Spirulina major PCC 6313: one gene and its partner. The protein of the gene in region 2 interacts with the protein of the main gene of each other region in a pairwise test. Links are inferred from orthologs where the notes say so. Each region holds a gene or a part of one and is shown on either strand. Other genes may lie near its edges.

Region 1 (16,611 bases), 1.1 Mb from region 2 along the record:
GGTTTGTCCTGTGTCGTTCTGAACTGGCACAAGGGCAAGGAGTGGAGGGAGTGGTGGATTGGAAGTCCCAAAGCCTACCGGCTGTATGTTTGCTGCTATTGGGGAGTTGTATGGTGGGGTCGCAGTCGATGCCAGACTCCCCATCTGCGGTGGTGGGCTGTGCAACCTTGCCCCCATTGAAGGCGGGTTTGGCGGCGGCGTTTGAGGCGGCGACTTTGGCTCAGGAGGCGGCGACTTTGGCGGCATGGCATCAGGTGGCGTGGCGGTTGCTGCGGGACGTGCTGACCCCAGCCCAGTTACCCCGGTTGATTCTCTGGGTGGAGGGGGTGCGATCGCTCAACAGCAGCCGCCCCGACTCCACTCTTGATTAATCTGCCCGTGATTAATCTGCCCGTGACCGCCTCCTATTTAGACGTAACCCGCCAACACGTAGAAGCCGAATTTCAAACCTTTATGGCCACCAAAGCCAATCAAGAAGGGTGGCAGTTTCTCGACCTCAGCCGCCAATGGTTAAACAATCCCGCCTATTTTGCCGATCCGACCCATTTGAATCAAACGGGAGCCGCCCAACTCAGTCAACAATTGAGCGATCGCGTCACCCAAACCCTGACCGGGCGTTCCCTCCCTGTGCCCAGCCCCACCCCCAGCCCCAAGATTCTCCTGCCGCCGCCCCCCTAGCGAGCCTAAATCACCTTTTCGAGATCCGCTCCAGCATCATTAAGTTGCTGCGCCCCTTGACGGGTTTGGCGAATACCTTGCACATTCTCTTGCGCCCCTTGATTGAGCACCGTCATGGTCTGGCTCACCTGCTGCACAGCCTGAGCCTGCTCACTGCAATTCTGAGCAATCTGTTGACTACTCTCCACCACCGACTGAATCGCATGGGTGACCTCTGCAAAAATAGCCGCCGTATCGTGGGAAATGGTGGTGCTTGTTGCTAGGGTTTGCGTGCCGTCGGCGGTTGCGCTCACTGTGCCCTGCACAGCCCGTTGAATGTCCTGAACCAGGGTTTGAATCGTGGCCCCCGATTGTTTACTCGCATCGGCTAGTTTCCGAATCTCCGCCGCCACCACGGCGAACCCTTTCCCCTGTTCCCCCGCTCGCACCGCTTCCACCGCCGCATTTAACGCCAACATATTCGTCTGACCGGCGAGATCGCCCACCAGCGTAGACACCTGGGAAATTTGTAACGCCTTGGCTTGCAGGCCTTGGATTTGCGTGGCGATCGCATCGACCGTCTCATTCAGCGTCTCTAGGGCATGGAGCGATCGCGTCATCGCCGCTGTGCCGTCGTTCAAGCGAGCGATCGCCTGTTGAGCCGTAGCTAACGCCCGCTCTGCCTGTTGAACTGACTCTTGCGACGATTGATTCAATTGCTCCATCGTGGCGGTCGTTTGTTGCACCATCAGCGACTGTTGATTCATGATTGAACTCTGCTGATCGAGCGTCGATAACAACTGACCCGAAAACCCCGCCACAGTGCCCGTTAACCCCAACACCGAGCGGAGCAAACGCCGCAACACCATCATCACAATCGGCGTAGCCAGTCCGAGCGTCACCAGCACACTCACCAGGGTTAAAAGGGTCAAGCGGCGTACCGGAGCAAAGACCGAAGCACTTAAGCTCTGATATATCAAAATAAACGTACTATTCGGGTGTTGCGCATCCGGGGTGACGCGATCGTAGTAAATCAGATATGGAGTTCCGGCTTGAATAAATCCCGACTCATTGGTAAGAATCGCCTCAGCAACCTCAGGGGGATAATCATTCTTGAGATTGTCAGAATGACCCAACTCAAACCCCCATTCTTTTTCAACATCAGGATGGATTGACGTACTCCCCCGCATAAATGACGGGGGATTCTGGGTTCAGACAGCAATTGCAGGCGTAGCCCGTCTTATCTTGCCTCGCCCAATGGACAACGCCCTGCCCATAAGGTGCTCACCCCGGAATTTTACTTCGCGCTAGCGAACGCTTTTATTGTATCACCACCGAATCAATTCGGTTATTCGCTTATATCCCCCGAATAAAATTCAGGGGGCTTTACGCATCACGCTCGTAAATAGTCACCATCACGATTAACAACAATTAAATCGCGATTCGTTTGAATATTGGTCTGGCTGAGTTCAAATCCCTGTTGAATCAAAATATTTGTCACCACAATGCCTCGTCGCTGCCCTGCCGCATTAAAAATCGGCACAGCATAGCGAATCACAGGACGGTAGGGAATTTCAATTTGGTTTTGTTCCCGGTTGAGGTTGATCTTAGACACATACATCTCGCCGGGTTGCAGTCTCATCGTGTCTTGAAAATAATCTGACTGACTTTTATCTTGTAATTCAGCTTCTGGAATAACGACTGGATTAGCATCACGGTAGTCCACTCGCACTAGCTCTTTACCGGTTTCATCAAGATAACGAAGCTGATAATAGGTGGGATTAGAACTCAAGAATGTTCTAAAAATAACTTCTAATCGATTTTTCCACACTCTTTCAGAAGATTGATCTAATGGATCAATGCCTTCATTTTCCCTAGCACGAATAATACCTTGAATAGGAGGGACTTGACTGAGGAATTCTAAATCAGACTCTAGCTCTTTGATATAAAAATCGATCACCACAGAGCTATCACTTTTCATCTCATCGTAAACAACCGTGCGAATTGTTGACCTAGATGAAACAATACTATAACTGCTAATGATTCCCACAGGCGTAATCAGACTAGCTAACAAAACGAATAAGATTTTATTTTGAAATTTGGATTGAACAGTCATAGGTCAAGATAGATTAGAGTAAACCAGTTCATTGATTGCCTTTTTTGCACCGGCACTTCACGAAAGATGATCTGAATTTCTGAGGTCATCATAAATCGCTATCAGGAGGTCAGCCTTGAAATCATTAACTATGTTTCTGATTGTAAACAAGCCCAATAGCCTCATCCGACAAAGAATGCAGCGACTTTTACATTTTTCAATACAGGTAGACTTTTCTACACCGACCTACTTAGCAGTTCTCAATACTGTGTGAAGTTTGGGGTTCCTCTCTCTTTCACTGGAAGTTGGGGTTTGATTTTCCCTTAATTTAGGATCACTAGATGAGGGGAAATCTAGTGTATCTCGATTGGCTAAAATATTCAGACCTGAGCTAGCTTAAAATACGACAAGCCAGTATTGGAAAAACCCTGAGTATAGCTAGAGTTTAGCGTGTTCATTGATCCTCTTGGGGGTTTAATCGCTGGTGTGGATCGGTCGCTAGGGACGGAGGTAGGGGGCGGGGTCGATGGGTTTGCCGTTTTGGCGGAGTTCAAAATGGAGGTGGGGCCCGGTGGAGATGCCTGTGGAACCGACTTCGGCGATCGCGTCTCCCTGTTCCACGGGTTGTCCGACAGTGACGAACATTTTATTAGTATGGCCGTAAAGGGTGGCGAACCCGTCGCCATGTTCGATCACCACGGTGCGCCCATAGCCGCCATACCAGCCCGCAAAGGCGACAACACCAGCATCAGCGGCTTGGATCGGGCTGCCGTAGGGGCCTTTGAAGTCAATGCCGGCATGGAGACGTTGCCCACCGAGGACGGGATGCTTGCGCCAGCCGTAGGTATCGCTGATTTCGCCGTCGTGGGGCAGGATGTAGGTTCCTGTGCCGCTGTTGGGATTGTTGGCGGGGGCGTTCCACTGTTGGATTAGGGCTTCGAGTTGGGCGGAGTCTTGGCTGAGTTGGGCTTGGGCGGCTTGGAGGGTGGCGCGATCGCTGTCGTTGGCGAGGAGTTGCTGCTGGAGTTGGAGTTGGGCTTCGAGGTCTTGGGTTTGGGCTTGGATTTGGTGGGTGATCGTGGTGATTTCGGCCTGTTGTTGTTCGAGGGCGGTTTTTTGGTCAAAAAGACGCTGGGCGACTACTTGCAGTTGAGCGAGGCGATCGCGGTCGGCTTGGTAGAGTTGGCGGAGGCGATCGCGCCGATCAAAAAATTCGTTCAGGTTTTCACTCTTGAGCAACACAGACCACCCCTGACTCGCAAGGGATTGCTGCTGTAAAAAGCGCAGCCGGGCAATGGTTGCATTCATCTGGGGCGCGTACTGTTGCCGTTCCTTGGCTAGGGCCGTTTCCAATGCCGCCAAGCGTTGATTAGCGGTGTTGAGTTGGTCTTCGTAATAGTCCAATTGCAGATCCATCACCTGCCGATTGCGCTGCAAGCTCTGGATATATTGCTGTACGGCTTCCGTGGCGGTCTTCGGTTCCGGTTGGTTCCACTCATCCAGGAGCGAATTCGCCCCAGCGGACGCAGTGAAGCATAGCCACGCCCCAAGCATGAGCAAAATACCCACCAGATTTCGCACCTGTTTTGAAACCCTCACCGCTGCCTTCTGTGCTGCTGTGCCCCGTTGGAGCGGGGCGTTCGTGTTTCAACCTAGCGTTAAATATCGAGATCGTCGAGGTCGAGTTTAGAGCCTTCGGTTTCGATGAATTCGCGCCGGGGGGCTACTTTGTCGCCCATCAAGACGGTGAAAATATTATCCGCTGCGGCGGCATCTTGGATTTCCACTTGTTTGAGCATCCGGCTTTCGGGGTTCATGGTGGTGTCCCAAAGTTGGTTGGGCATCATTTCCCCTAAACCTTTAAAGCGTTGGATCGTGTAGTTGGCATTGTCGGGGAATTGGGCGATCGCTTGAGCCAATTCGCGATCGCTGTAAAGATATTGATGATTGCGACCCCGTTCCAACTTATACAGCGGCGGGCAAGCAATATAGACATAGCCCTGATCGATCAGATCCCGTTGATAGCGGAAAAAGAAGGTTAATAACAGCGTCCGAATATGCGCCCCGTCCACGTCCGCATCAGTCATGATAATGATGTTGTGGTAGCGCAGTTGATCCGGGTTGAAATCTTCCCCTTTAATCCCCAAACCAAGGGCGGTGATCAGGGATTGGATTTCGTTGTTTTTATAAATTTTCGCGTCGTCGGTGCGCTCAATGTTGAGGATTTTACCGCGCAGGGGGAGGATCGCTTGGATGCGGCGATCGCGCCCCTGTTTCGCCGAACCGCCTGCCGAATCCCCTTCCACAATGAAGATTTCCGACTCGGAAGGGTCACGAGAACTACAATCAGCCAATTTCCCCGGCAACGGTGACGACTCTAGCACCGACTTCCGCCGCACCAATTCCCGCGCCCGCCGCGCCGCTTCCGCCGCCTTAAACGACTGCACGGCCTTTTCAATAATCGTATCGGCAACGGCGGGGTTGAATTCTAAATATTCGTTCAACACTTCCCCAACGAGGGAATCCACAATGCCGCGCACTTCACTGTTGCCCAGCTTTGTCTTGGTTTGCCCTTCAAATTCCGGGTCAGGCACTTTCACGGAAATCACCGCCGTTAAGCCTTCGCGGATATTTTCGCCGCCGAGGTTGGCTTCGTTTTCTTTAATCTTGTTGCGTTTGCGGGCGACATTGTTCATCGTCCGGGTCAGCACCGCTTTTAAGCCTTCGAGGTGCGTCCCGCCGTCGATGGTGCGGATGTTGTTGGCAAACCCAAGAATATTATCGCTGTAGGAGTCGATGCACCATTGCAACGCCACTTCCACCACCACGCCATCCCGCTCGCCTTCCACATAGATAATATCGACGTGGAGGGGTTCTTTTTCGCGGGTCATGTAGGTGACATATTCGCGAATGCCGCCTTCGTAGCAATAGGTTTCAATGCGGGGCACTTCAGGACGGCGATCGCTAAAGGTAATCTTCACCCCCGCGTTAAGATAGCCCAGTTCCCGCAGCCGCCCCGCCAGCGTGTTGTAGTCAAAATCCACCGTCTCCGAAAAAATGGTGGTATCCGGCAAAAAGGTGAGGGAGGTGCCGCTGCTGGTTTGGGTGGGGTCGGCGGTTTCGGTGAGTTCTCCCATGGGAACGCCCCGTTCGTAGCGTTGGGTGTAAAGGGTTTGGTCGCGACGCACTTCCACCACGACCCAAGTTGAGAGGGCATTGACCACCGACACGCCCACACCGTGCAAGCCACCGGAGACCTTATAGCCGCCGCCGCCAAATTTTCCCCCCGCGTGAAGCACAGTCATCACGGTTTCCAGGGCTGATTTACCCGTGGTGGGGTGAACATCGACGGGAATCCCCCGGCCGTCGTCAGTGACGCAGACGGAACCATCGGGGTTAATTTCCACTTCGATATGGGTGCAATAGCCAGCGAGGGCCTCATCAATGGAGTTATCGACCACCTCATAAACGAGGTGATGCAGTCCACGGGGCCCGGTGGTGCCAATGTACATCCCCGGACGTTTACGAACCGGATCTAACCCTTCTAAAACCTGAATCTGATCGGCACGATAGTTACTGGCCATAAAAATTCCTCGAATCGCGGAGAAGCGGGCTTAAGGCTCTCAAATGGTAAAAAACCTATCAAATTCTAACATAAAAGGGTTAGTGGCGATGCTAGGCTCTGTAGCTTGCAAAAAAAAGTTGGATACCATGCCGAGAAAATTGCCAATTATTGCATCAAGAGCAGGGAATGGAGCGATCGCTCTCGATCGGTTTTTGGCGCGGTAGGAATTCCCATTATCGCACGATTTCGCCCCAGACCTGCTGGGCTGTGGCGGGGGCGAGCAGAACGCCGTTGCGATAGTGGCCGGTGGCGAGGGTGACGTTGGTGTAGCCCGCCAGGGAGCCGATGACAGGGGCGGGTTGGCCGTGGGGGCGGGGGCGTTGACCCGACCAAGATTCAATGATGTCACCCTGGGCGAGGGCGGGACAGACGGCGATCGCTTGCTGCCAGACGGCTTCTTTCAGGTGAGCTTGGGCGGCCACGATGCCCTGTTCATCGGGAAACTCCACCGTCGCGCCCACCCAATAGTCACCGCCGCCAAGGGGAACGAGATGCACATCATGGCCGGAGATCACCGGCTCCACGGGATGGAGGGGGTGAGGGCAGCGGACGCGAAAGGCTTGGCCGAGGACGGGACGGAGATCAAGGGTTTGCTGAAGTTGAGCGGTGAGGGGGGTGGAACCAAGACCGGCGGCGAGAATGAGGCGATCGCAGGCCAGCCAATCCGTGCCGATCTGAACATGGGTGCAGCGGTGCGCGTCCCCCTCGGCCTCGGTACGCAGGGCGGTGACGGCCTGGCCAAAGCGACAGTCTGCGCCGGCTTGGCTGGCGGCTTGGATTAGGGCTGCGGTTAACGGGCGGGGTTGAATTTGGCCATCCTGGGGGGAATGCACCGCTCCGATGAGGCGATCGCAATCCACAAACGGACAATGGGCCGCTAATTGGGCCCGATCCCACAGGTCAAGCGGCCAGCCCTGCTGCGATCGCACCTGCTGCAACCGTTGCCACCGTTCATCCCGTTCATCGTCACGGAATCGCAGCATCACTAAACCATGGGGATTGGTGGGAATCGGGCAGCCTGTCACCTGTTCGAGTTCCGGAATTAGCGTGGCGTAGCGGCGTAGACTCTGCTCGCGCAACCGCCAGCCGCGCCCGGTGGTTTTTTGGCTGATCACCCCCATCAACACCCCCAACGCCGCACCGGTAGAACCGGCAGCGGCGTTGGCTTGTTCAACAAGGACGACGGCTTGCTTTTGGCGGTTGAGTTCGTAGGCAATCATTGCCCCGACGACTCCACCACCCACAATCACAATCGGGTTCATGCCTCGCTGTCGGGTTCGCGGGGAATATAGTCTAGGTACACCTCAAAATCCTTTTCCAGGGCGGCTAAGGCTTCGGTGGCAAAGTTGGGCACACCCTCCGAGGCGGCCGCGTCTAGGCGCTCAATGTCGTTAAATAGGGACTCGGCGAGGTCGGTGGCAACGGCTTGGTCTTTTTCGAGCAGGAGGCTGCGATCGAGGTAGCCCAAGGTGGCCCGCAACCCGCCCAAGGGGCCGTGGAGGAAGGAATTAACATTATTCCAATCGTTCTTAGCCACATAGCCTTCGAGTTCGGGGAGGCGATCGCGCACGGCTTCGATGGGAGCGAGGGCCCGGTCAATGGCCGCAATTTTTTCAGGGGTATAGGTGGGGGGAGCTTGCACCATCGCACCGCCACAACCCGTGAGAAAGGTGGTTAAACCCACGAGGAGTAGAGCGAGTAAGGATCGAATCGGTTTCATACAAAAATTTTCGGGTAACAGTCTCATCGTCTGAGAAAACTATACGGGAAAATCGGAATCCCCACACCCAGAATCCGATTTTGGCCAGAAAACGCCATCCTCTCTAGGCGGTGATGGGCGGCGATCGCGCAGCCAATAGGTTTCCATCGGGCCTTTGCCTTTGATCGGGAGGATGCCGCGCCGCTGACAGATGAAGTGAGGTGCGATCGCCGCCTGGGTCGCTGCGGTAATTTGGATGCGTCTTGGCTTGCCCTGGGACTCCATCCGCGCCGCCACATTGACCGCATCCCCCCAAAGGTCATAGATGAATTTTTTGATCCCAATCACCCCCGCCACCACCGAGCCGGTATGAATACCAATGCGGAGTTCCATCGGAGAACCATCGGGCCAGTGAAACTGCTGGACCGCCTGTTGCATATCGAGGGCCATGGCGGCGATCGCGATCGCATGATCTGCACGGGGTAATGGCAATCCCGCCGCCGCCATATACGCATCCCCAATCGTTTTGATCTTCTCCACACCGTGGGTTTCCGCTAATTGATCGAACACGGAAAAAATCTGATTCAGGGTGCTAATTAACTCCAAGGCTTCAAATTGACTGACATAGGACGAGAAACTAACCAAATCTGCAAACAGGATCGTGACGCTCGGAAATTGTTGGGCGAGACTCCCCTCAAAGCGTTTCAATTGGTCAGCAATGGGGCGGGGCAACACATTGAGCAAGAGACGTTCGGATTTATTTTTTTCGACGAGGAGGGCTTTTTCGGCTTGAATGCGTTGGGTGACATTGGCTTGAATGCCGACAAAGTGGGTCAGTTTGTCCTCTTCGTCAAACACCGGGGAGATGGTGAGTTCATTCCAAAACAGCGTGCCATCCTTGCGAAAGTTGCGCAGGATGACGGTGCAGTGGCGGCGTTCTTGAATGGCGGTGCGGAGTTCGTGGCGGGCGGTTTGATTTTTTTCGGAACCTTGGAGAAAGCGACAGTTGAGGCCGAGCACTTCGGTGGCAGAATAGCCCGTCATCGTTTCAAAGGCAGGATTAACGTAGATCAGCGGCATATCAGGGAGCCGAGCATCGGCGATCACAATCCCGACTCGACTCGCGGCGATCGCTTGATCCCGCAAATATAACGCCGCCTGGACACCACTTTGATAGATCCCCCGCTGATGCCATTGGATTTCGGTCACATCTTGAGCGATCGCCACACTCACCCCGTCCCGATAGGGCGACACCCGCCACGATAACCACCGATAACTACCGTTACGATGGCGAAAGCGGTTTTTATAGTCCACAGGGGTTGTGCGTTGGGACTGGTGACAGCGTTGCTCAGCGGCGAGGGTGCTTTCGAGGTCATCCGGGTGAATCCAGTCCAGCCAAGGCTGTTGGCGGAGTTCCACCGGTGTCCATCCCAGTAGATCTTGCCACAGGTGATTCAATTCCCCAAAATAGCCATCCTCGTGGCGCACACACATTAAATCTACCGACAACTCAAAAAACGACTGTAGCGAAGTTGCCGCATTGCATGGTGTACGAACGTCTCCAGAAAAACCCATAATGCCCTGTGAGTGACCTTTGGTTTCGTGGACTTGTTGACTGCACCCCCTACTCCCATTATTCAGGTTTTCGCGTCACTCTGGGAACATTCAGGACGACCACCGCTGCGGATGGCGCACAGCGATCGCGCTTCCTAGTCTTCTAACACCTGCACATCCACTTCCACCGCATCCACATCAATCGTGCCCGGTGGCGTGATCCGCACAAACCGCCCATCCTTAATCTGGAGGGCTTCACTACAGTTCGGGCAATTAAACGCCACCTGATTCAACGCGGCAAAGGCGTGGCCACACATCGGGCATTGATCTTCCACCACATTCCGCTTCACCCACCAGCGCAGCCCATACACCGCCACCACCGGCAGCAGGGCCAACAAAAACACCGCCAGGAAAATCCCATTCACAATCCACCCCAACCCCACCGCGCTGAGACCCATCACCCCAAGCAAAATCAGCAAACTACAGCCAATGCCGGATAAATTCCATTGGGCAATTTGATTCACACTGACCTCCTAATCCGGAATTCGTAACCTTGTTTCATCCTAGTGATTGATCGTGATCTATTGCATGTGCTGGGCGATGAAATTGGTGTAGACCTCGCCACTCAAGAAGGCGGGCGTGGTTAAGATCCGCTCGTGAAAACTAATCGTGGTGGGAATGCCGGTAATGGCACATTCCCGTAAGGCTCGGCGCATCCGCGTAATCGCCGTGGCGCGATCGGGGCCCCAGACGATTAATTTACCAATCAGGGAATCGTAGTAGGGGGGAATTTCGTAATCGGTATAGACATGGGAATCCATGCGCACACCGGGGCCGCCAGGAGGCAGGTAGGCGGTGATTCGGCCGGGATGGGGGCGGAAATTATGGGCGGGATCTTCGGCGTTGATCCGACATTCGATCGCGTGGCCCTTGAGTTGCACATCGGCTTGGGAAAAGGTGAGGCGATCGCCCTGAGCAATCCGAATCTGTTCGGTAATCAAGTCCAACCCGGTCACCATTTCCGTAACGGGATGTTCCACCTGAATCCGGGTGTTCATTTCCATAAAATAAAATTCCCCCGTTTTATCGAGGAGAAATTCCACCGTTCCCGCCCCCACATATTGAATCGACTGGGCCGCCCGTACTGCTGCTGTGCCCATTTTTTTGCGTAATTTCTGGGTCAAAACGGGGCTGGGGGCTTCTTCGAGGAGTTTTTGGTGACGGCGTTGAATGGAGCAATCCCGTTCGCCGAGGTGGACAACGTTGCCGTAACTGTCGGCAAGGATTTGAAATTCAATATGGCGGGGGGCTTCGAGGAATTTTTCCAAATATACCCCAGCGTTACCAAAGGCGGCTTCAGCTTCTCCCTGGGCGGCCCGAAACATTTTGATCAATTCACTTTCATCGTTGACGAGGCGCATGCCCCGCCCACCGCCGCCCGCCGTGGCTTTGAGAATGACGGGATAGCCGATCTTGCCAGCGATCGCGATCGCCTGTTGTTCATCGCTGAGCAGGCCATCGCTACCCGGTAGGGTGGGAACACCAGCCCGCTGCATTGTGTATTTAGCCGTGGACTTGTCCCCCATGGACATCATGGCCGCCGGGGTGGGGCCAATGAAGGCAATATGATGATCGGCGCAAATTTCAGCGAAACGGGCATTTTCAGCCAGGAACCCATAGCCCGGATGAATGGCGGTGGCGTTGCGGGTCAGGGCGGCGGCGATGATGTTGGGAATGTTGAGATAGCTTTTGCTGCTGGGGGGTTGGCCAATACAGACGCTTTCGTCCGCGAGTTGGACATGGAGGGCGTGTTCATCAATGGTGGAATGGACAGCCACGGTGGCGATCCCCAGTTCTTGACAACTGCGGAGAATACGAAGGGCAATTTCACCCCGATTGGCAATAAGGACTTTAGAAAACTGCATTCGGTTACACAGCAATGGCTCTCGGTCGTGCAATCCACTATACAGTTTTTAGGCTCGTCTGCCCTAGTCTTCGGGGTCGCGGTGCCGCTGGGCCAGATCCGAAGGGGGGCGATCGCTACTCCAGGCCCACCAGGCTTGCTCACATTCACAGTGATAAAACTCTTGCCACTTGCGCCGATAGTCTTCATTCACCACCGGAGCGCGACGATTGAGCCAGACCCGTTGGGCTTGGTGAGGGGATGCACCACAGCGGGGACAATGAAAATTTAAGGCGTGGAGGGCCGGTTCTGTCCAGGCGGGAGGGAGAGGCTCGAACGCTTCCATGCAGACTTTATAAATTAAACGCCCCTTCAGCTTATCAGGTTTCCTGGGGAGCGGTGCGATCGCATCATGTCAGCCCGGTGCAGGGTTCAGAGCCAATTCTCTAGCGGGATCAACGGGAAGAATTTTCCGGTTGTGGCCAGTTGGCGAAGGAAGAGGGGCTGGGAATGCAACAGATTCCTACGTCGCATACTCAGATTTCGCAAATCGTACTATGATCCCCTTGAGTCATGCGGCGGAGAGAATCCGGTTGATCGTCCACCTCCCCATGACAATTGCCCATTTCCTAGCAGGATAGACAACTGTGAACCTTGCACTGAACCTTCTCTCGGCCCTTGGGATTGCGATCTTTTGTGTGATCGCGTGGTTGGGGTCGGAAAACCGCCGCGTTGTGCAGTGGAATGTGATTATTTTTGGGATTGGTCTTCAGCTTTTGGTGGGAATTTTAGTCTTCGGCGGGGGCAGCACCCTGATCGCAGGCATCAATAACATCATTAACCCGATTTTAGATGCGTCGGAAGCGGGGGCGAAGTTCCTTTTTGGCGGCCCTAGTTCTTTACTTGCGACCGATCCGAATCCCACCGCAGGGCCAGGGGCCGCAGCGCGGTGGATTGCGCGGGCGGTGGGGAATGGCTATGTGCCTGTACCGGGCGATCGCCTCGGCCCGGATCAGCTTAATCCTGGGTTTACCTATGTGTTGGCGTTCCGTGCTTTGCCGCAGATTATTTTCTTCGCGGCGTTGGTGGGGCTGCTCTACCGAATGAATGTGATTCAACCGATTGTGAAAGTGTTTGCGATCGTCTTCCAGCGCACAATGAAGATTAGCGGCGCGGAATCCTTATCTGGGGCGGCGAATATTTTTGTGGGGATTGAATCTGCGATCGCCGTCAAACCCTTTTTACCCAAAATGACCCGCAGTGAACTCTGCGCCATCCTCACCAGTTGTTTTGGGTCGATCGCCTCCTCCGTACTCGGACTTTACGCTGGGTTTCTACGGGGCAGCTTTCCCGACATTGCCGGGCATCTGGTCTCCGCCTCGATTCTGACGATCCCCGCCTGTTTTGTGATTTCTAAATTGCTCGTCCCCGAAACCGGCGAGCCGGAAACCATGGGACATATTCCCGACGATGAAGTGGACGAAAACGAGAAGAGACCCAGCTATATGGATAGCTTGATCGTCGGTGCTCTCGATGGGGTGAAGATGGCCATGGGGATTGCGGCGGTGTTGATCGCCATTTTGGGGGTGATTGCCCTCTTCAATGCGCCCTTCAATCAATTGGCGATCTGGTTAGGGGCATCGGGAGACGACTCCCTCATCGGTCAATTTTTTGCCCAACCGCTACGCAATTTAATGGGGATGCTGTTCTTGCCTTTGACTTTTTTGACGGGGGTGGCGTTGGATTGGCAAAACCTCTGGACGGCTTCGCTGTTAATTGGTCAACGCCTCTTTGAAACCAGTATTCCGCCCTATTTAGCGTTGAATGGTCTCTCCGTGTCGGGTGTAATCAGCGATCGCACCCTCTTGATTGTGAGCTACGTCCTCTGCGGGTTTGCCCACCTCGCCTCCTACGGCATCTTTGTCGGTGGCCTGTCCTCCCTCGTCCCGGAGCGGCGATCGGAAATTTCCGAACTGGGGTTTAAAGCCCTCTGGGGAGCCACCCTCGCCACGTTGATGACGGGAGCCGTGGCTGGTCTCTTCTTCGGACTGCTCGGCGATCCCACCAACATCATCGGTGGCTAACGCTCCATCCTCCCTCCTGTTTTCGCCCCTTACAAACAGCACCCATGAAACGCAGCACCCAATGGTTTATCGGCTTAGTTGGCTTGACCGCCGCCCTCTTAATCAGTTGGCAGTGGCAGCCCTCCCTCTGGCAACCGGCCGCCTATGCCCAAGCCCCCACCCCAGCCGCCAGTCCTGCCCCAACTCCAGCGGCTAGCCCTGTGCCCAATCCCGCCGCCAGTCCCACGCCGGCGACGCTACCCACCCCAGCCGCCAGTCCTGCCCCGACTCCAGCGGCTAGCCCTGTGCCCAATCCCGCCGCCAGTCCAGTTCCCAATCCTGCCGCAACGCCTGAAGCACCGGAATCCGTAGCACCGGCGGCCCCAACGGCGCTGCCTATCGCTCCGACCCCCTATCAAGAACCAGAGCAAGGGTTTCAAGTGGGCGTGCTTCAGGGCTACAGCCAAAGCAGCGTCGCGGGCGTGACGGTGTTTGAATCGCCGGCGGTGACGGATGAGAATGGTGAGGTTGTTATGCCTGCGGGCCTGTTGGCCTACACGGTGGCGGTGCGGCCGCGGGCTACGGAAGCGGCATTAAACGCTGGCAGTTTGGCGCAGGTGGCCATTGATACCTTTCGAGCTGGGGAAGGGTTTGCCGCTGGGGCATTTGTGCCGGTGGATGACCAAACGGCCCGACTCCCCTGGACGGGATCATTGGGCAGTGGGGGCAGTGGTACGCCGATGCAGGGGGTGATGGTGGCCCGTCAATTACCGGGACGGGTGGTGATTTTGATGGTGGCGGCCACGGATGCGGCGGCGGATCAGGTGGAGGCGGTGGTGACCACCTTAACGCCGACGTTGACCATGGTGGACGCGGCGGGGTGATGGCGTGAGGAAACGACGTGGTGGGGGGCCACAGCAAGTGAGCACTGTGCCCCACATTCAAGACGAGATTCGCCGCTTGCGGGAGTTAATGCCCGCATCGGGTCGGATGTTGATCACGATCGCAGCCGCACCGCACCAGCCTGAAGCGATCGCATCTCCCTTTCCCTATCCTTGGCGGCGCGATCGCTTCAGGATCACCCTCAATTTTGCCCAGTGGTTGCCCCTCCCCCAAGGCCAGCGGGATTTGCTGCTGTTGCGGGCGGTGACGTGGCAACTCCAGGGACGCGGGGTTCAGGTCAAAGGGATTCATGGCCTCGTAGCCTTGGGGGTCGTGGGCGCTGGGTTTGAATGGGTGCAGCACAATGCTGTCGGGGTGGTGGTGGCGGGGGGATTAACGGCGATCGCCCTGCGGCGAGCCTGGCGAGACTACCACGGCCCGGAGCGTGACCTGGATGCCGATGCGGCGGCGCTGCAAGTGGCGGAACGGCGCGGCTATACCCTTCCAGAGGCGGCGGAACATTTATACTTAGGGCTTGAAGCGATCGCCGCTCCCCATCCCACCGGCATCGAACTCCTCCGCATCCAAACCCTACGAGCGATCGCCCACCGCCCACCAATCTAGTGTCACAGCACAGCTTGATTGGTGGGTTACGGCGGATTGCTGGATTTTAGTGATGGCGGAATTTTAGCCGCCTAACCCACCCCACAGCAAAGCACTATTTTAACTGTGCCATACCACTAGCGACCCCTTCGGATCTTAGTCTTCCGATTCCACCGGAGCCGGCGGCGTTGGCTCCCCGGTGCGATTAAATTGTCCCTGCATCACCATCACGATCGCCGTAATCACCACCACCACGATCGCCACCCCACTTGTCCACAGCAGCAATTGGCGCGAGGGTCGCGGAATTTGCCGCGCCGACGCGGTGGGTGCGGTGGCTTCCTCCCCGTCATAGCCGTCCACATCCTCAAAAAAGGCATCGGAAACTTCCAAGTTGGGATCAATCTCGTCATCTTGGCGAGATTCTGGGGGCGGGGAGGCAAAGGGATAATGAGGGGAGGGTGACGGCGAAGCGGCCGCGGGGGGCGGTTCAGGGGAGTGCTCGTCAGGCATGGCCGCAGGCAGGGCAGGTTCATCAAGGGCCACCCTCAGTTCTTCCATCGAATTGAATGAATCGCCCGCAGCCTGGAGATCAGGAACGAACGCATCAGGTGGCACAGGTTCGGCCGGATGCTCGGTTTCACCCTCAGTGGCACTGTGGGGGGGAATCTCCCAGGCGGCTGGGTTGAGTTCAGCGGGAAAATCGGGGGCTGGGGTTGCGGGGCTGGGGTCGGGGGCGATCGCTTCTGACTCCGTGACCCGATAGAGCGCCGCTACTACGGTGACATTATCGTGACCGTTGCGCTGCCGCCCCAATTGCAGCCAAAAGTCTACGGCGGCCTTGAGACTCATTTCCCCCTCTAACACCGCTGGCACCACATCGCGCCAACAACGTTCCACCAAACGGCGATCGCTCAACCCATCGGAACAGAGCAACAAAATCCCATCTTCATCAATCAAAAATCGTTGAATCGTCGGGTGAATCTTGTCCGCCGGACGGGTTCCCAAGGCTTGGGTGAGGGCCCCCGCATCGGGTCGATGCCAGGCCTCAACGGGAAAACTCCGCCCCAGGCGAATCTCGCGCCCGGCAATATCATCATCCACCGTCAGACAATGACAGGCTTGCTCGGTGATCCAGTAGGCGCGACTATCCCCCACATGGGCGAGATAGAGTTCATGGCTGGTGCCGCGCCGGTCGGGGGTGTCGATCTGTTGGGGCAGTTGTAGGGCGAGGGTGAGGGTGGTGGCCATGCGTTGGCGGGCTGCTCGGCCTTGCTGATCATTGCGGCTACAGATCACATTATTGGCAATGCGAATCAGGGTGGTGAGTTGATCCGCCACCACATCGGGGGCCATGATTTCGGGGTCTTCCACAATTTCCTGGAGCAGGGCTTGTACCTGGAGGCGGAGGGATTGGACGGCCATTTGACTGGCGATCGCACCCCCATCATGGCCGCCAATGCCATCACAGACCAGCAGGAGATGATCATGATTCTGCCCTTTAATTTCCCCAGCGGTGGGATAGTAGCGGTC
Region 2 (14,440 bases):
TCTTTGTATGGCGGGGAAGATTTTGAACTGGTGTTAATTGTGCCGCCGGAGGATGCGATCGCCCTCCTCGCGGCCCTCGGCCCCACCGCGCAGATCATCGGCACGATCCACGCCGATCCGATAGTGCAGGTGTGCGATCGCGCCCCGTTCCTCACCCTCAACCCCGCCCAACGCTTTCAACACTTCACCCCCACCGCCAACGAGCCTTAACCGGGATTTCCGGTAATGCCAAAATCGCCCAAAGCCACGCCCCATCTATGATAGAATGGGTAAGCTTCATTGTCTTAATCGCCAGTTTTCTCTGGAAACGGAAGAGCGGCGATCGCTGCTTGTTCCGTCTACCTTTAAACGTTCGACCGAAACGGAGTTTTTTCTATGGCTGCCCCTGAACAGCGGATTTTGCCGACCGATCTACGCAACGAGATGTCGCGATCCTACCTAGAGTACGCCATGAGCGTGATTGTGGGGCGGGCGCTCCCCGATGCCAGAGACGGACTCAAACCCGTTCACCGTCGAATTCTCTACGCGATGTATGAACTGGGCTTAACCCCCGATCGCCCCTTCCGGAAATGCGCCCGTGTCGTCGGGGAAGTGCTCGGTAAATATCACCCCCACGGGGATACCGCCGTCTACGATGCCCTCGTGCGCATGGCCCAAGACTTTTCGATGCGCGAACCGCTGATCCAGGGTCACGGGAACTTCGGCTCGGTGGACAATGACCCCCCAGCGGCGATGCGCTACACCGAATCCCGCCTCCACACCCTGACGGTGAATTCCCTGCTGCGGGATATCGAAGCGGAAACCGTCGATTTTGCCGACAACTTCGATGGTTCCCAACAGGAGCCGGTGGTGCTGCCGTCGCGGATTCCACAACTGCTCCTGAATGGGTCGTCCGGGATTGCTGTCGGCATGGCCACCAATATTCCACCCCATAACCTGGGGGAAATTATCGATGGCATGGTGGCACTGATCCACAATCCAGAGCTACCGATTCAGGATCTGTGCAAAATCATCAAAGGCCCCGATTTCCCCACGGGGGGGCAAATTCTCGGCTACAGCGGTATTCAGGATGCCTACTTGACCGGGCGCGGCTCGATTACGATGCAGGGGGTGGCCCACATTGACTTGATCGAACAGCCGGGACGGCCCGATCGCGAGGCGATTATTGTGACCGCGTTGCCCTACCAAACCAATAAGGCGGCCTTGATTGAGAAGATCGCCGATCTGGTGAACGATAAAAAAATTGACGGCATTTCCGATATTCGCGACGAGAGCGATCGCGACGGAATGCGGATTGTGATTGAACTCAAACGGGATGCGATCGCCCGCGTCGTTCTCAATAACCTCTACAAACAAACCCCGATTCGCAACAACTTCGGCGCGAATATGTTGGCGATCGTCAACGGCGACCCCCAACTGCTCAACCTCAAACGCTTCCTCGAAGTCTTCCTCGACTTCCGCATTGAAACCATCCAACGCCGTACCCAATACAAACTCCGCAAAGCCCAAGAACGGGATCACATCCTCCAAGGGTTCTTAATCGCCCTGGGGGAAAACCTCGATCGCATCATCCAAACCATCCGCCACGCCGCCGACACCGCCAGCGCCAAAGAGGATTTAATGGCCGGGTTTGGTCTGTCCTTGCTGCAAGCCGATGCAATTTTACAAATGCAGTTGCGCCGGTTGACCGCCCTCGAAGCGGACAAAATCCAAGCCGAGCACGAAGAATTACTGCTGACGATCACCGATTTGCAGGATATTTTGGCGCGACGGGAGCGGATCAACGAAATCATTGTTGAAGAAGCCGAGCAAATTAAGGCCACCCACGCCACGCCCCGCCGCACGGAAATCCTCGCCTCGGAAGGGGATCTCGACGAAACCGACCTGATCGCCAACGAAGCGGTGCTGATCCTGTTGACGGAACAGGGCTACATCAAACGGATGCCGGTGAATACCTTTGAGGCGCAACACCGGGCCACCCGTGGCCGAGCCGGGGCGAAGATTAAAGATAACGATGCGGTGGAGCATTTCCTCACCTGTTGCGACCATAATGTGGTGCTGTTTTTCAGCGATCGCGGCGTCGTCTACTCGATCAACGCCTACAAAATCCCCACCGCCTCCCGCCAAGCTCGTGGCGTGCCCATCGTCCAGATGCTCCCCATCCCCCGCGACGAAAAAATCACCTCGATTATCGCCGTCAGCGAGTTCACCGATGATGAATATTTGGTAATGCTCACCCGCACCGGCTTTATCAAAAAAACCGCCCTCTCCGCCTTTGCTAACATTCGCACCAATGGCCTGATCGCCATCTCCCTGGCTGAGGGGGATCAACTGCGCTGGGTGCGTCTCACGAAATCCACCGACAGCATTATCATCGGGTCACGGCAGGGGATGGCGATTCATTTCCGCGCCGATGATACCCAGTTGCGTCCCCTGGGCCGGGCGACGCGGGGGGTAAAATCGATGAAGCTGCGGTCGGGGGATGAGTTGATCGGGATGGATATTCTCCCCAGTCAGATTATTGCCGATTTGGCCGTCAGTGAAGGCGACGAGGAGGACGACACCACCGCCGCCAGCGAGGAAGTCCTCGCAGATATTGGTGACGGGCCGTGGGTGTTGGCGGTGACGGCCCAGGGGTACGGCAAACGGATTCCGGTGGATCAATTCCGGCTGCAAAAGCGGGCGGGCTTGGGCCTGCGGGCGATTAAGTTCCGTGTCAAAAAGGATGAATTGGTGGCCCTGGGTGTGGTCAATCAGGGCGACGAACTGATGCTGATTACCCATCGCGGCATTATTATTCGCCAGGTGGTGGATGCGATTTCGCCTCAGTCGCGGGCAGCGACGGGGGTACGGGTGCAGCGGTTGGATCAAGAGGATGCGATCGCTGCTGTGGCCCTGGTTCCCCCCAGTGAAGACGGGGAGGACGGCGAGGCAGAAGACCTCGAATCCTAATCAAAAAAAAAAGACCGAGGGCCAGAAAATCGGCCGCAAACTCGCTATATTTAGAGTGTCTAGTCTAGACTTTTAGGCTGGATACGCTGAATATAGTGTTTTTGTTATTTTTTAAGAATTCATGAGTGCCTTACCTGTTCCCGATTTTGAGCTTCACAGCCCCCAAGCGTTGGCCGATTTAATTGCAACGGCGGAAACGTGGCGTGAAGTGGAGCAGCTAATGGCCCAATATCAAGACTGGAAAACGGAAACCTGGCAACTTTTAACGGACGCTCAACAGGATCACCTGCGGTTACTCCAAAAATGGCAGGATCACCCCATTGCCCAAAAATTCCCACCGGGGGCGATCGTACAGCGCCTTGATGATGCCCATGGTTTAACGGGCGAGGTGCAGACCTATTGGCAAGCCTACGGGGAAGATTATGTCACATTCAGGGTGGGCCCAGATGTGGATTGGTGTCGGGCGAGTAATTTAAAGCGGATTCCGGTGGCCCTAGACGCAGCCTCTTCAGCGCGTCGATCTGCCTAAAATTGCGGGACATAATCCGCTAATCGACGGAACATTAGCCACAATGTTCCGTCAATTCCCTGATATTTTCACCAAGCTCAAGAAATAATCCGGACTCAAATGGGGATGATCTGAACAGAGAAACAGTATCGGACAGGTCAAATTAGATGGGTCATTGGGTTCTGTGACCGATGGGCGCGATCGCACCCTTGAGAAACGAGCCGACCGTTGTATCCTGTTCCTCCTGCCCTCATTGAGAATCACCCCTATGGAATTTCCGAAAACGGGTTTAAGCGCACCTGTCTCTGCGTCAATATCGAGTGAAATTGAAGATCAATTAACCCAAGGCCAAATTTACCAGGGTGCATTAACCGGACTCCAGCATCTCACCGGAGAACGCCCGGAGGTGATCCAGACGTTACTCCGCGCCCTCAATCGTGAAGCAATCCAAACCACGCTCCAGTATATTGCTCAGATCGAGGACTGTGCGCCCTTACCTGCGATCGCCCCGGCCAGCCCTTCCCCCCGCACCAAACTCGCCCCCGTCGGATCGCCCGCATCCCCCCCAACAGATCAGCCCCCACAAGACCCAATTGACCAAAAACACCAGGAATATCGCCAAATGGGGCAGCAGATCAAACAGATCCGCCAACGCCGCCGCCTCACCCAGGGCGAGCTAGCCAGTCGAACCCTCGTACCGGTCATTCACATTCAAGCCCTCGAAGCGGGTCAATTGGAAAAATTGCCCGAAGATGTCTATTTACGCGGCTTTCTGCGCCGCCTTGGACAAGCCCTTGATCTCCACGAGTTAGCCAGTCTGACGATGAATGACCCGAAATCGGAAAACCTCATTCCATCGTGGTACAACCCAAGCCTCAACACCAAACCATTGCTGTCCAGCGAAGCTCCGTTGACGGTGTATGCGGCCTACATTGCCTGTATTACCGGGATTATCGGAGGCTATGGCTGGGTGGCAGCGGGGCTAGATGCCAGTGTCTTTGATTCCTTTTTTGCCACGATCGCGCCGCCGGAGCAGCCGACCCTGTGGCAATCGTCCCAGGACGACACTGCAACACCGCCACCCCAGCCGCAAATCACTCCTCCGAGCAGCATTGTGGCTCCTGTCTCATCAACAACTCAAACCACACCCCCATCCACTCAATAGGCATCGCTGTGGGGTTATGAAGCGGCACAGGACAGACGAGACTCCCGTGGCGATCGCAGGTCAGGGGCGGCGCATAGCCTTGCTCCAGGAGCAGGGCTTGGGTCGGTTCATCGAGGCCACAAAAGGAAACTTGGGTGGTCGAAAGGCGATATTGGCGCTTGGAGTCGGAACAGACAATCACTAGGTCATAGCAACACAAGATTTTTAAATGATTCAGATCTAGAACGGGGGGGCGTTTCGGTAGGGGGGATGTCATCACAACCAACCTCTGAAGGACTGCACCTATTGTCTGAGGAAAAACCGCTCAACGCCTTGATATACGTGGGCTTGAGCGGTGATTTTTTTGGGGTCTAGGCGTGATTGCAGGGGTGAGGATGGTGCGATAGGGATCGAAGCGATCGCGTGATAATACTGACCTGTTGGTGTGATTTCGATCAACCGATGGGGGATGCTCAGGGGGATGATCGAAATCAAAGGGTGAGGATGCGACCCCCAAAGAACCGCCTCAAAAGACCCATGCTCAACCGTAGCATGGGTCTTTTAGGGATGTTACCCCCCAGAGACGAACGGGTGATTTTGATCACGAGGAGGGGGACGGTTGGGGCGATAGATCGCAGGTTTGGGGAGCGGCGGTTTGGACGTTCACCTCTGTATAACCGGAGAGGGTGAGGAGTTGCGCGATCGCTGCTTCGGCGCGATCGCTGGCTTGGTCGAGGATGCCTTGGTCGCAGGCGGCGGCGGTAATGCGGGCGAGGGTTTCTCGTTGGGCGCGACTTTGGAGGTCGGGAGCCACATCGGGGCCGAGGTTGAGGAAGCCGCGATCGTAGTCGTAGACCTGCGATCGCTCCACATCAATGGCCCGGTCTAAAATTTCCGGAGCAGGCAGGCGCACCGTTAGGGCATTCCCCTGGATCGTCACATCTTCCGGCTGCAATTGGCTTAAATCAATCCCCGCCCGCACCGTGCCATGGGCGATGTAGAGTAGTTTCGTCGTGCCCACCGTCAGCCCCGCCCATTCTCGACTCTGGGCCGCGGGCACGATGGTTTCGAGGCTGTAGATCGCTGTGGTGAGTTCGCTGGCTTGGCGAATTTGGGTGACGATTAACGAGGTAACATCCACCTGAGCTTCGGAGGTGGTGATCCGTAACCCTTGGCCGAGGCGTTGCAACCAGGCCCCGCCCGTCCGCACCGTATCGACGGTGACGAGGACAGCGATCGCCACGGCGGTTCCCGTTACAAACGGTAAGGCTTTACCCAAGCGGGTCATCAAGGCGGTGAGACGCATAGCAGTGAGCCAGTATGGAGCAATTGGGGAACTGAGCAAGAGGGAGCGATCGCCTTCCCTCATCCCTCGCCCTCTCTCGACTATAACAACCCGGCTCGATTACCCATGCCGGCAGGCGATGGGCATTCGCCAACCCGTACCAAAGGCGCGATCGGTCATTTTCAGGCCCGGTGGGGCTTGGCGGCGTTTGAATTCGGCGCGGGTAACGAGGCGCACGACGGTTTCCACCACGGCGGGATCATGGCCGGCGGCGATGATGTTGGCGATCGCGTCATGGTTTTCCACATACCGCGCCAAAATATCGTCCAAAACATCGTAGGGGGGGAGGGAATCTTGATCCACTTGGCCGGGTTTGAGTTCGGCGCTGGGGGGTTTGGTGAGGATGTTAGGGGGGATCAGGTCGCGATCGCGGTTGAGCCAATGGCAGAGTTTAAACACTTGGGTTTTGGGCACATCGGCAATCACGGCCAAACCGCCGTTCATGTCGCCGTAGAGGGTGCAATAGCCCACAGCCATTTCCGATTTATTCCCCGTGGAGAGGAGGAGATGGCCAAATTTATTAGCGATCGCCATCAACACATTGCCCCGAATCCGAGACTGTAAATTTTCCTCCGCCACCCCAAATTCCGTACCGGCAAAGAGGGGATCGAGCAGTTGATCAAAGGCCGTCATGGCCGATTGAATCGCGATCGTTTGGTGTTCAATGCCGAGATTTTCCGCGAGGGCGATCGCATCAGTGAGGGAATGATCGGAACTGTAGGGGGACGGCATCAACACCCCCAGGACATTTTCTGGGCCCAGGGCTGCGGCCGCGATCGCCGCCACCAACGCCGAATCAATCCCCCCACTCAAGCCCAACACCACCCGCGCAAACCCACATTTGCGCACGTAGTCCCGCACCCCCAACACCAACGCCCCCCAGAGTTCCGCCGCCGGTTCGAGACGGGGCGCGATCGGGCGGGGCGTGGGAGGTGTAAGGTCGGTCAGCATGAGCAGATCCGGGGCAAAGGCCGCCGCTCGATAGAGGATTTGGCCGGTCGCATCCACCCCCACACTCTGGCCATCAAACACCAGATCATCATTGCCCCCCACCTGATTCACATAGAAAATCGGCACGCTAAACCGTTGGGCGGCGTGGCTGAGCATCGCTTCCCGCACCGACTGCACCCCCACCCGGTAGGGCGAGGCTGACAAATTGACGATCAAATCCACTCCCCATGCCGCCAGTTCTGCGATTGGGTCGCTGGCGTAGAGGCGTTTCCCCCAAAACTGATCATCATTCCAAAGGTCTTCGCAGATCGTGACCCCAATCTTCAAGCCGTTGAGGGTGAAGAGGTTGGGTTTCAGACCGGGTTCAAAATAACGGTCTTCGTCAAATACATCATAGGTGGGTAATAGGCGTTTGGGAAAGAGACGCTGCACCGTGCCGCCGGAGACGAGGGCAATGCTGTTAAACAGGGGTTTTTGACCGGTGGTGGTGGCTTGGGCGTTGCGTTCGACGACCCCGATTAACACCGTGAGTTGGGGCGGGAGTTGTTGGGCGAGGGTTTGGACTTCGTGGTGCATGGCGGTGATGAACCCCGGTTTGAGGAGGAGATCGCGGGGGGGATAGCCACAGAGGGAGAGTTCAGGGGTGAGGAGGAGGTCTGCACCTTGGGCGATCGCGCCTTGGGCAGCGGTGAGAATTTGGCGGGCGTTGCCGCTGAGGTCGCCGATGGTGGGGTTGAGTTGAGCGATCGCAAGTTTCATGGCGATGGGAGTCTGGAGCAGGGGTTTGCTTTCAGCGTACCCGACGGGGGCGCGATCGCTGTCCCTGCCCTAGGGGACGATTTTGCCCATGTAGTCGCGCCAGAGTTGGGCGGCATTGCTGCTGCTGCCACGGGTGGGGCTGTTGTCATCGTTGCCGAGCCAGATACCGGTGGTGAGGTTACGGCCGGGGACATAGCCGATAAACCAGAGGTCAACGGCGTTATCTGTGGTGCCGGTTTTCCCCGCTTCGCCGTAGCCGATCGCGGCTCGACTCCCCGTACCGCCTTGGATCACGCCCTGGAGGAAGGTGGTTAAGGTTTGGGCGATGGGGGTGCTAATGGCTTGCCGCTGGCCGGTGCGGTCTTGGCTCGCATCGTAGATGACGCGGCAGGTTTGGGGATCGTTGGGATCAACGCAATCGCCGCTATCGAGAACGCGGGTGATGGCGTGGGGGCGGTTCCATTGGCCATTGTTGGCGATCGCTCCATAGGCCCCCGTCATTTCCAAAACATTCGTTTCACTTTCCCCCAACACCAACCCCGGCGACGATCGCAACTCGGACTGAATCCCCAACCGCCGCGCCATCGCAATCAACCCATCGAGGCCCACATCCTGCGCCACCCGAATCGCCACCGCATTTTCCGATTGCGCCATGCCCCGATACATATTAATCGCGCCGCTGCTCCGTTCACAGCCCCGATAGCGTTGCCCCTGCCAGGTGACCGGACTGCAATCATAGGCCTTTCCCGCTGAGATGCCTTGATCCAAAGCGGCAGCATAGGCAAAGAGTTTAAAGGTGGAGCCGGGTTGACGTTGGGCGGACGTGGCGCGGTTAAACTGGCTGGCGGCGAAGTCTAGCCCCCCGACAAGGGCGAGAATTGTTCCGGTGCTGCTGTCGAGGGTGACGATCGCACCTTGGCTAAACCCGACGCGGCCCCCGCTTTGTTCAACGGCGGTTGTTAAGGCGGCTTCGGCAGCTTCTTGCTTATCAATGTCGAGGCCCGTTTCAACGATGAAGTTACCTTCCCGGGCCAGGCTCTCCCCCAGGCGTTCGCGGAGTTCGGTGAAGATGTAGCTGTAGAAATAGGGGGCGATCGTATTGCTGAGGGTTTCCTCCGCCGTGGGGCTGACTTCAATGCGCGATCGCCGCGCCTGGTTCGCTTCGTCTTGGGAAATCATCCCCATTTGCGCCATCCGTTCGATGATGCGATCGCGCAACTGCACCGCCGTATCGTAATCCTGCACCGGGTTATAGGCATTGGGAGCCGGGAGAATCGCCACGAGGGAAGCCGCTTCGACCAGGGTTAAATCCGCCGCCGACTTATCAAAATAAAACTGCGCCGCATCCTCAAACCCATAACTCCCCACCCCTAAATACACCCGGTTTAAATAGGTGCGCAGCAATTCATCTTTGCTGTAAAAGGTTTCGAGCTTGAGGGCGACGATCGCTTCGCGAATTTTGCGCCCCGCCGTATTGTCCCGCCCCACATAGTCCGGGTACAAACTCCGCGCCAACTGCTGCGTTACTGTACTCGCGCCCTGGGCGATGCCCTGCCGTTGCAGGTTGACAATCACCGCCCGCAGGATACCGAGGGGATCAACGCCCAAATGCCAGTAGTAGCGGCTATCTTCCGAGGCGATCACCGCATCGGGGAGATAGGGGGAAAAGTCCCGCAGGCGGTCGAGTTCTTGGTGCGATCGCGTCGGCAGTTGGCGCAGGGGGGTTTGATCGCGGGAATAAACCATCACCGGCCCTTCCACCCCCGACGGCAGCGGATAGACCGGAATTTTCGACCATTCCACCAAGATCCCCAACGTCACCAACCCCGTCAGCCCCCCCACCCCATAGAGGGCGTATTGCAGGCCGCGCACCCATTGCGGCGGCGGGTTGTGGTATTGCAACCGGACTCCGTTGGCCAATTCCGGCGGCCCCAGGGTCAACACATCCCCATGGCGCAACATCAGGGATTTCAGCCGCCGCCGCCCGATGTAGATGCCGTTGGTGGATTTTTCGTCTTTGAGGATGAACTGGCGGGGATGTTCCGGATCGCGGCTCAGGGAGAGGTGTAACTGGCTGACCACTGGATTGCGCACCACAATATCACTGGCGCGGGAACTACGGCCGAGGAGGTAGCGATCGCCCACCAACTGATGCACCGCCGCCTGTTCCTCCTCCGCCGTCTGCACCCAAAGCTCCGGCACCCGCGCCCCCGGCTTCAACGCCAAGGCCGTATTCACCTGTTGGACGAGTTGGGTGACAAATTGCGTCAGGGGATTCGTGCTCATAGGCGCGGCTGCTCGACAGGGGGACGAAACGACAGATAAAGCAGACAAATAATTCCTATATTAATGAAGACATCCGCCAGATTAAACACCGGAAAATTAATCCACCGAAAATCGAGAAAATCCACCACATGGCGATACAAAAAGCGGCAAATCCCGTTTCCCAACGCCCCCGACAGGATCAACCCATAGCCCACTTGTTCTAAGGTCGCCATTTTCGGCCCCCACCAGGCATAGGCCATCAGCCCCAAACTCACCAGCAACGACAACCACCGCAACCAATCCGCCCCCCCGGCAAACAGGCTAAAGGCCGCCCCGGTATTCACCACATAGGTAAAGTGAAAAATTCCCGGCATGAGGGGAATCGTCTCACCAATTTGCTGAAAATGGTGCATCACCCAATATTTTGTCACTTGATCCAATGCCAGCCCCAACAGTGCCATGAGCCAGAAGGCGCGGTGTTTGAGCAAAGAATGGCGAAGAGTCATGGCAGGAGAAAAAAGCGTGCGTTTTTTAGTATTACAGAAAAAGAGAGACGCGATCGCGCCTGCTTTGGTGTGATGCCCGCGTTGGGGTTAGGGGAAATGATCGCTCGGCTGCCCAAGGCGGGTGATAGTGTCAATGTCTATCGGGTCATCTCCGCTACGATTTTAGAGGCCAAACTGTGCTAATTCTGGTAGATCTTCCAGTCATCTAGGGTATGGCGTTGGGGCGTGATCTACCCCCCTGCCCAATTCCCAATTGCAACAATCAACAGCTTGATAGTAACCACTTGATCATCATTGAGGAGATTAGAATTGATGCAACCCCCAAAACAATTCCCGTTTTCACGCCGCCAAGTGCTGCGTGGTTTGCTGGCCACCACCGCCTTTGGCCTCACCGCTAAATTTGGTACTGGCTGCACCCCTGCTCAGGAGGGCGGTGATGAGGGTGATGAGGCGGCCAGTGGTGGCGGCAGCGAAGAGTTGGTGATTGGGTTTCTCTATGTGGGGCCCAAGGATGACTTTGGCTATAACCAAGCCCACGCAGAAGGGGCAGCGGCGATCGCAGAATTGCCCGGCGTGAAGATCGTCGAACAAGCCAGCGTCCCCGAAACCAGCGAAGTGGAAGAAGCGATGCGCAGCATGATCGAAATCGACGGCGCAACGGTGCTGTTTCCCACCTCCTTCGGCTACTTTGACCCCCACATTTTGAAACTAGCCGAAGAATTCCCCGACGTTCAATTCCTCCATGCTGGCGGTCTCTATACCGACGATATGCCCGACAACATCGGCAGCTATTTCGGCTACATCGACGAAGCCCAATATGTGGCGGGCATCGTGGCCGGCCTAACTACCGAAAGTAATAAACTCGGCTTTGTCGCCGCCAAACCCATCCCCCAAGTCTTGCGGAATATCAATGGGTTTACCCTCGGCGCGAAAAGCGTCAATCCTGACGTGACCACCCAGGTCATCTTTACCGGGGATTGGGCCGAGCCAGTGAAAGAAGCCGAAGCCGTTAACAGCATGGCCGACCAAGGAATTGATGTCGTCACCTGCCATGTGGACAGCCCGAAGGTGGTGATCGAAACCGCCGAACGGCGCGGTATGTATAGCAGTGGCTATCATGCCGACCAGTCAGCCCTCGCACCGGAAGGCTACCTCACCGGGGCGGAATGGGATTGGACTTCGATTTACACCCAATATGTGGAATGGCTCAAGGAGGGTAAAACCTTGATGAACGGCGACATTCCCCACATTGTCCGGGGGGGCTTGGAATCCGGATTCTGGAAGCTCTCCGACTTTGGCCCGGCTGTCAGTGATGAAGCCAAAGCCCAAGCCGAAGAAGTCAAGGCGATGTTTGCCGATAGTTCGATGGTGATTTATACCGGCGAAATCCAGGACAACACCGGCGAGGTGAAAATCCCGGCCGGGGAAGAGTTGGAGCAAACCGCCGTAGAACTAGAGACGATGGATTGGCTCGTCGAAGGTGTGGATGGCAGTGTCGAAGGCTAGCCTGATTTAACGAAACGGGCGAACAATCTATTCCACAAGACCAGGGTTGGTAAAGTCTTGATGGTTTTGTGGGATAGTTGTTTACCGTCAAAGTCTCTCCACCTCATCCCCAATTTATGCGCCATTCCCCACCCTCACAAGCTGCGATCGCATCATTCAGGATCGGGTGATATCACCATGCACGGTTTGAGAGGCCAAGGCGTTGGCGATTGGTATTACCGGGAACAGCAGCATCACCACCCGGCTCGACTGGAGTGGGATCAGGATCGGGATCAGGATCAGGATCGGGGTCAGGGTCAGGATCACCGCATTGGTGCGCGTTGCCGAGGTTGGAAATTCGGCAAATGGCATAGGCCCAGGCTTGTTGGGTACGGCGGAAATGTTCACCGAGCCATTCCCCTTTCGCTTCGGGGTCGTTTTCCACGACGGTTTCAAGTCCATCTTGGTAATGGTCTTGATCGAGGACTTGTTCCCCTTCTTCACGGGTTGGCTCATCGAGACTTTCCCCGTAGGTTTCGAGTTTGTCGGCTTTGTCCTTGGCATCTTGATAACGTTCGTTGGCTGCTTGAGCGTCTTGCCAGTCGAACGTATTGCGCCGCTGGGTGAGTTGGGTCGCGTTTTTGAGGGCGATCGCATCCCCTTGCACAAGATCCGCAAAGTCTGCGGCTCCCGTCGTCGGTGTGCCCACAAAAGTCCAGCCTTGATCGCGCACGGTCACCGTCTTGCCGGGGCGAATCAAGCGCACCGCCTTGAACCGATAAATCTTCATCTCTGGTTCCCCCGGCACAGGAATCGCGCCAATGGTCTCGTTGTAGTCCGTCTCGATTCGGTAGCCGTCGCCGTAGTCAATGGCGGTAATGCGATCGCGCTCATCCCGAACCACCGTCGCCGGTCGGGGTACTAACGCCTGCATCCGGGTGCGACGATAGCCCGACGGAAAATAGCGGACAAAATAGCCGTCCGGATGCAACGACCACCGCTGCGACGGAATCGTCCGACTGCCTTCGCCCGTGGGGGCAACACCGTCTAAGATTGCGATCGCTTCAAGCTCCTCATAGGCCGCATTGGATCGGCTCAACTGCTCCCGGAGTTCAGCCTTGGCATTGAGCACCCGCTGCACCGGATCGGGCAAATGTCCCAATAATTCGCGGCGCATCCCATCGGGAATCAGCCCCAACGCATCCCCATTAATCGTGTCAATTTCTGCCTCTGTCAACAGTTGCCGCGCCACTTGTTGCACCTCTGCGTCCATGTCACTCAAACGGGTTTGGGCAATAATTCCCCACAACAACACCTGCACCTGACGCTGGGAAATGTTGGGATGGTGAACGGTTTGGCGCAGAATTTTACGGATCATCTCCGCTCGTGGCCCCGCCAGTGGCGCATAGCCATAGCCATCGCCTCCGCCTGGGCCGTGGGTTCCCGGTTTCAAACAGTAACTTTCAAGCTGGATTGCATACAATCCCGGCGTGGCTAAATACGCGCCTCGATCGTTTTGGGGCAAGTTTTGCAGGGGTTGGGGTTCACCCCAGGCTTCTCCATCAAGGAGGGGAACTTCGCGGGTCACATCTGCGAGGCTCGTGGTCAGGGGCGGATCGCCAGCGAGGAGGTCATCTAAGCCGGGAATGGGGATTGTATCCGGTAGACCCGGCACATCCGGCACAATGTCGGGCAGGCCAAATTGAGCCAGGCGTGGCGTGGGTGAAACCGTTTGGGGTTTGAGGGTGCGATCGCTCGGTTGAGCCGCCATCCCGACTAAACCACTGGCCACAACGGTTAGCCCCACAATACTGAGGGTCTGGTGTAAGGAGTACATAATCTGCTCCGATGCTTGCATCAACGACAGTCCTAAGCGGGCGCAATGTTTCGATCGCCTCAATTAGAGTCGCTATCTATTCCCACCGTAACGCATGGATCTTGCTGACCCCAAGACGGGAGCGGTTGCACCGGGTTTGCATCGGGATAGATCGCAAGGATCGGCATCCTGGGGCAAAGATGGATCAAAAAAAATCTCTCTCAATCGGATTGGGAGAGAGATGCGGAAAAAATGTCGCCGGATGGCCCTTGAGGGGGGTTAAGAGTTTTGGGGTTGGGGGATGGTGATATCGACAGTTTGCACGGTTTCGCCGAGGGTGTCCAAGGGGGGATCAATGGCGGCCGAATTCCCGACAATTAACATCGTGAGTTGCTCCGGGTTGAGATGAGTTTGGGCGGCTTGGAGAATGTCCTGGGCCGTGGTACGTTTGACCGCGTCTTGGTAGCTGAAGATGAAGTCCATCGGGTAGCCATAATATTCGTACCGCATCAACCGAGAAATCAGTTGTGATGGGGATTGAAAATTAAACACAAAGGAATTCAAAATTGATTCTTTGGCGTAGGCGAGTTCCGGATCGGAAACGAGGGTGGTGCGAATGGTGTTGATTTCCGTTTGGAGGGCGGTAATAAAGGGGACAGTGGCATCAGAGCGGGTTTGACCCCCGGCAATGAACAGGCCCGGATAGTCA

Evidence for each region.
Region 1: the proteins of gyrA (region 2) and gyrB interact in binary tests that used the Escherichia coli proteins (3 or more experiments, as listed by UniProt). The link is inferred for Spirulina major PCC 6313 from one-to-one orthologs.

What each region holds. Positions count from the first base shown.
Region 1 is NZ_KV878783.1:2,318,487-2,335,097, reverse strand. The notes cover bases 3,874-6,770. They hold gyrB (DNA topoisomerase (ATP-hydrolyzing) subunit B), read right to left. Parts: upstream 6,337-6,770; coding sequence 4,411-6,336; downstream 3,874-4,410. Other genes in these bases: SPI6313_RS10145 (NAD(P)/FAD-dependent oxidoreductase), read right to left, coding at 6,551-6,770; SPI6313_RS10155 (murein hydrolase activator EnvC family protein), read right to left, coding at 3,874-4,351. Outside these bases: SPI6313_RS10175 (hypothetical protein), read left to right, coding at 54-371; SPI6313_RS10170 (hypothetical protein), read left to right, coding at 364-678; SPI6313_RS10165 (methyl-accepting chemotaxis protein), read right to left, coding at 684-1,847; SPI6313_RS10160 (cache domain-containing protein), read right to left, coding at 2,051-2,773; more of SPI6313_RS10155, read right to left, coding at 3,251-3,873; more of SPI6313_RS10145, read right to left, coding at 6,771-7,639; photosystem II protein PsbQ, read right to left, coding at 7,636-8,097; SPI6313_RS10135 (adenylate/guanylate cyclase domain-containing protein), read right to left, coding at 8,137-9,651; SPI6313_RS10130 (PDDEXK family nuclease), read right to left, coding at 9,786-10,154; accC (acetyl-CoA carboxylase biotin carboxylase subunit), read right to left, coding at 10,212-11,555; SPI6313_RS10120 (hypothetical protein), read right to left, coding at 11,619-11,879; SPI6313_RS10115 (NupC/NupG family nucleoside CNT transporter), read left to right, coding at 12,181-13,617; SPI6313_RS24750 (hypothetical protein), read left to right, coding at 13,662-14,480; SPI6313_RS10100 (DUF3318 domain-containing protein), read left to right, coding at 14,518-15,102; SPI6313_RS10095 (PP2C family protein-serine/threonine phosphatase), read right to left, coding at 15,238-16,611. UniProt on the Escherichia coli protein: DNA gyrase negatively supercoils closed circular double-stranded DNA in an ATP-dependent manner to maintain chromosomes in an underwound state.
Region 2 is NZ_KV878783.1:1,190,211-1,204,650, reverse strand. What follows is about bases 1-3,163. They hold gyrA (DNA topoisomerase (ATP-hydrolyzing) subunit A), read left to right. Parts: upstream 1-375; coding sequence 376-2,952; downstream 2,953-3,163. Other genes in these bases: SPI6313_RS05235 (hypothetical protein), read left to right, coding at 3,074-3,163; thiL (thiamine-phosphate kinase), read left to right, coding at 1-210. Also shown: more of SPI6313_RS05235, read left to right, coding at 3,164-3,481; SPI6313_RS05230 (helix-turn-helix domain-containing protein), read left to right, coding at 3,729-4,625; SPI6313_RS22755 (hypothetical protein), read right to left, coding at 4,555-4,881; SPI6313_RS05225 (DUF4230 domain-containing protein), read right to left, coding at 5,206-5,910; SPI6313_RS05220 (NAD+ synthase), read right to left, coding at 6,010-7,659; SPI6313_RS05215 (transglycosylase domain-containing protein), read right to left, coding at 7,729-9,945; lspA (signal peptidase II), read right to left, coding at 9,942-10,430; SPI6313_RS05205 (hypothetical protein), read left to right, coding at 10,416-10,613; SPI6313_RS05200 (BMP family ABC transporter substrate-binding protein), read left to right, coding at 10,743-11,936; SPI6313_RS23365 (hypothetical protein), read right to left, coding at 12,109-13,752; SPI6313_RS05190 (M16 family metallopeptidase), read right to left, coding at 14,011-14,440. UniProt on the Escherichia coli protein: A type II topoisomerase that negatively supercoils closed circular double-stranded (ds) DNA in an ATP-dependent manner to maintain chromosomes in an underwound state.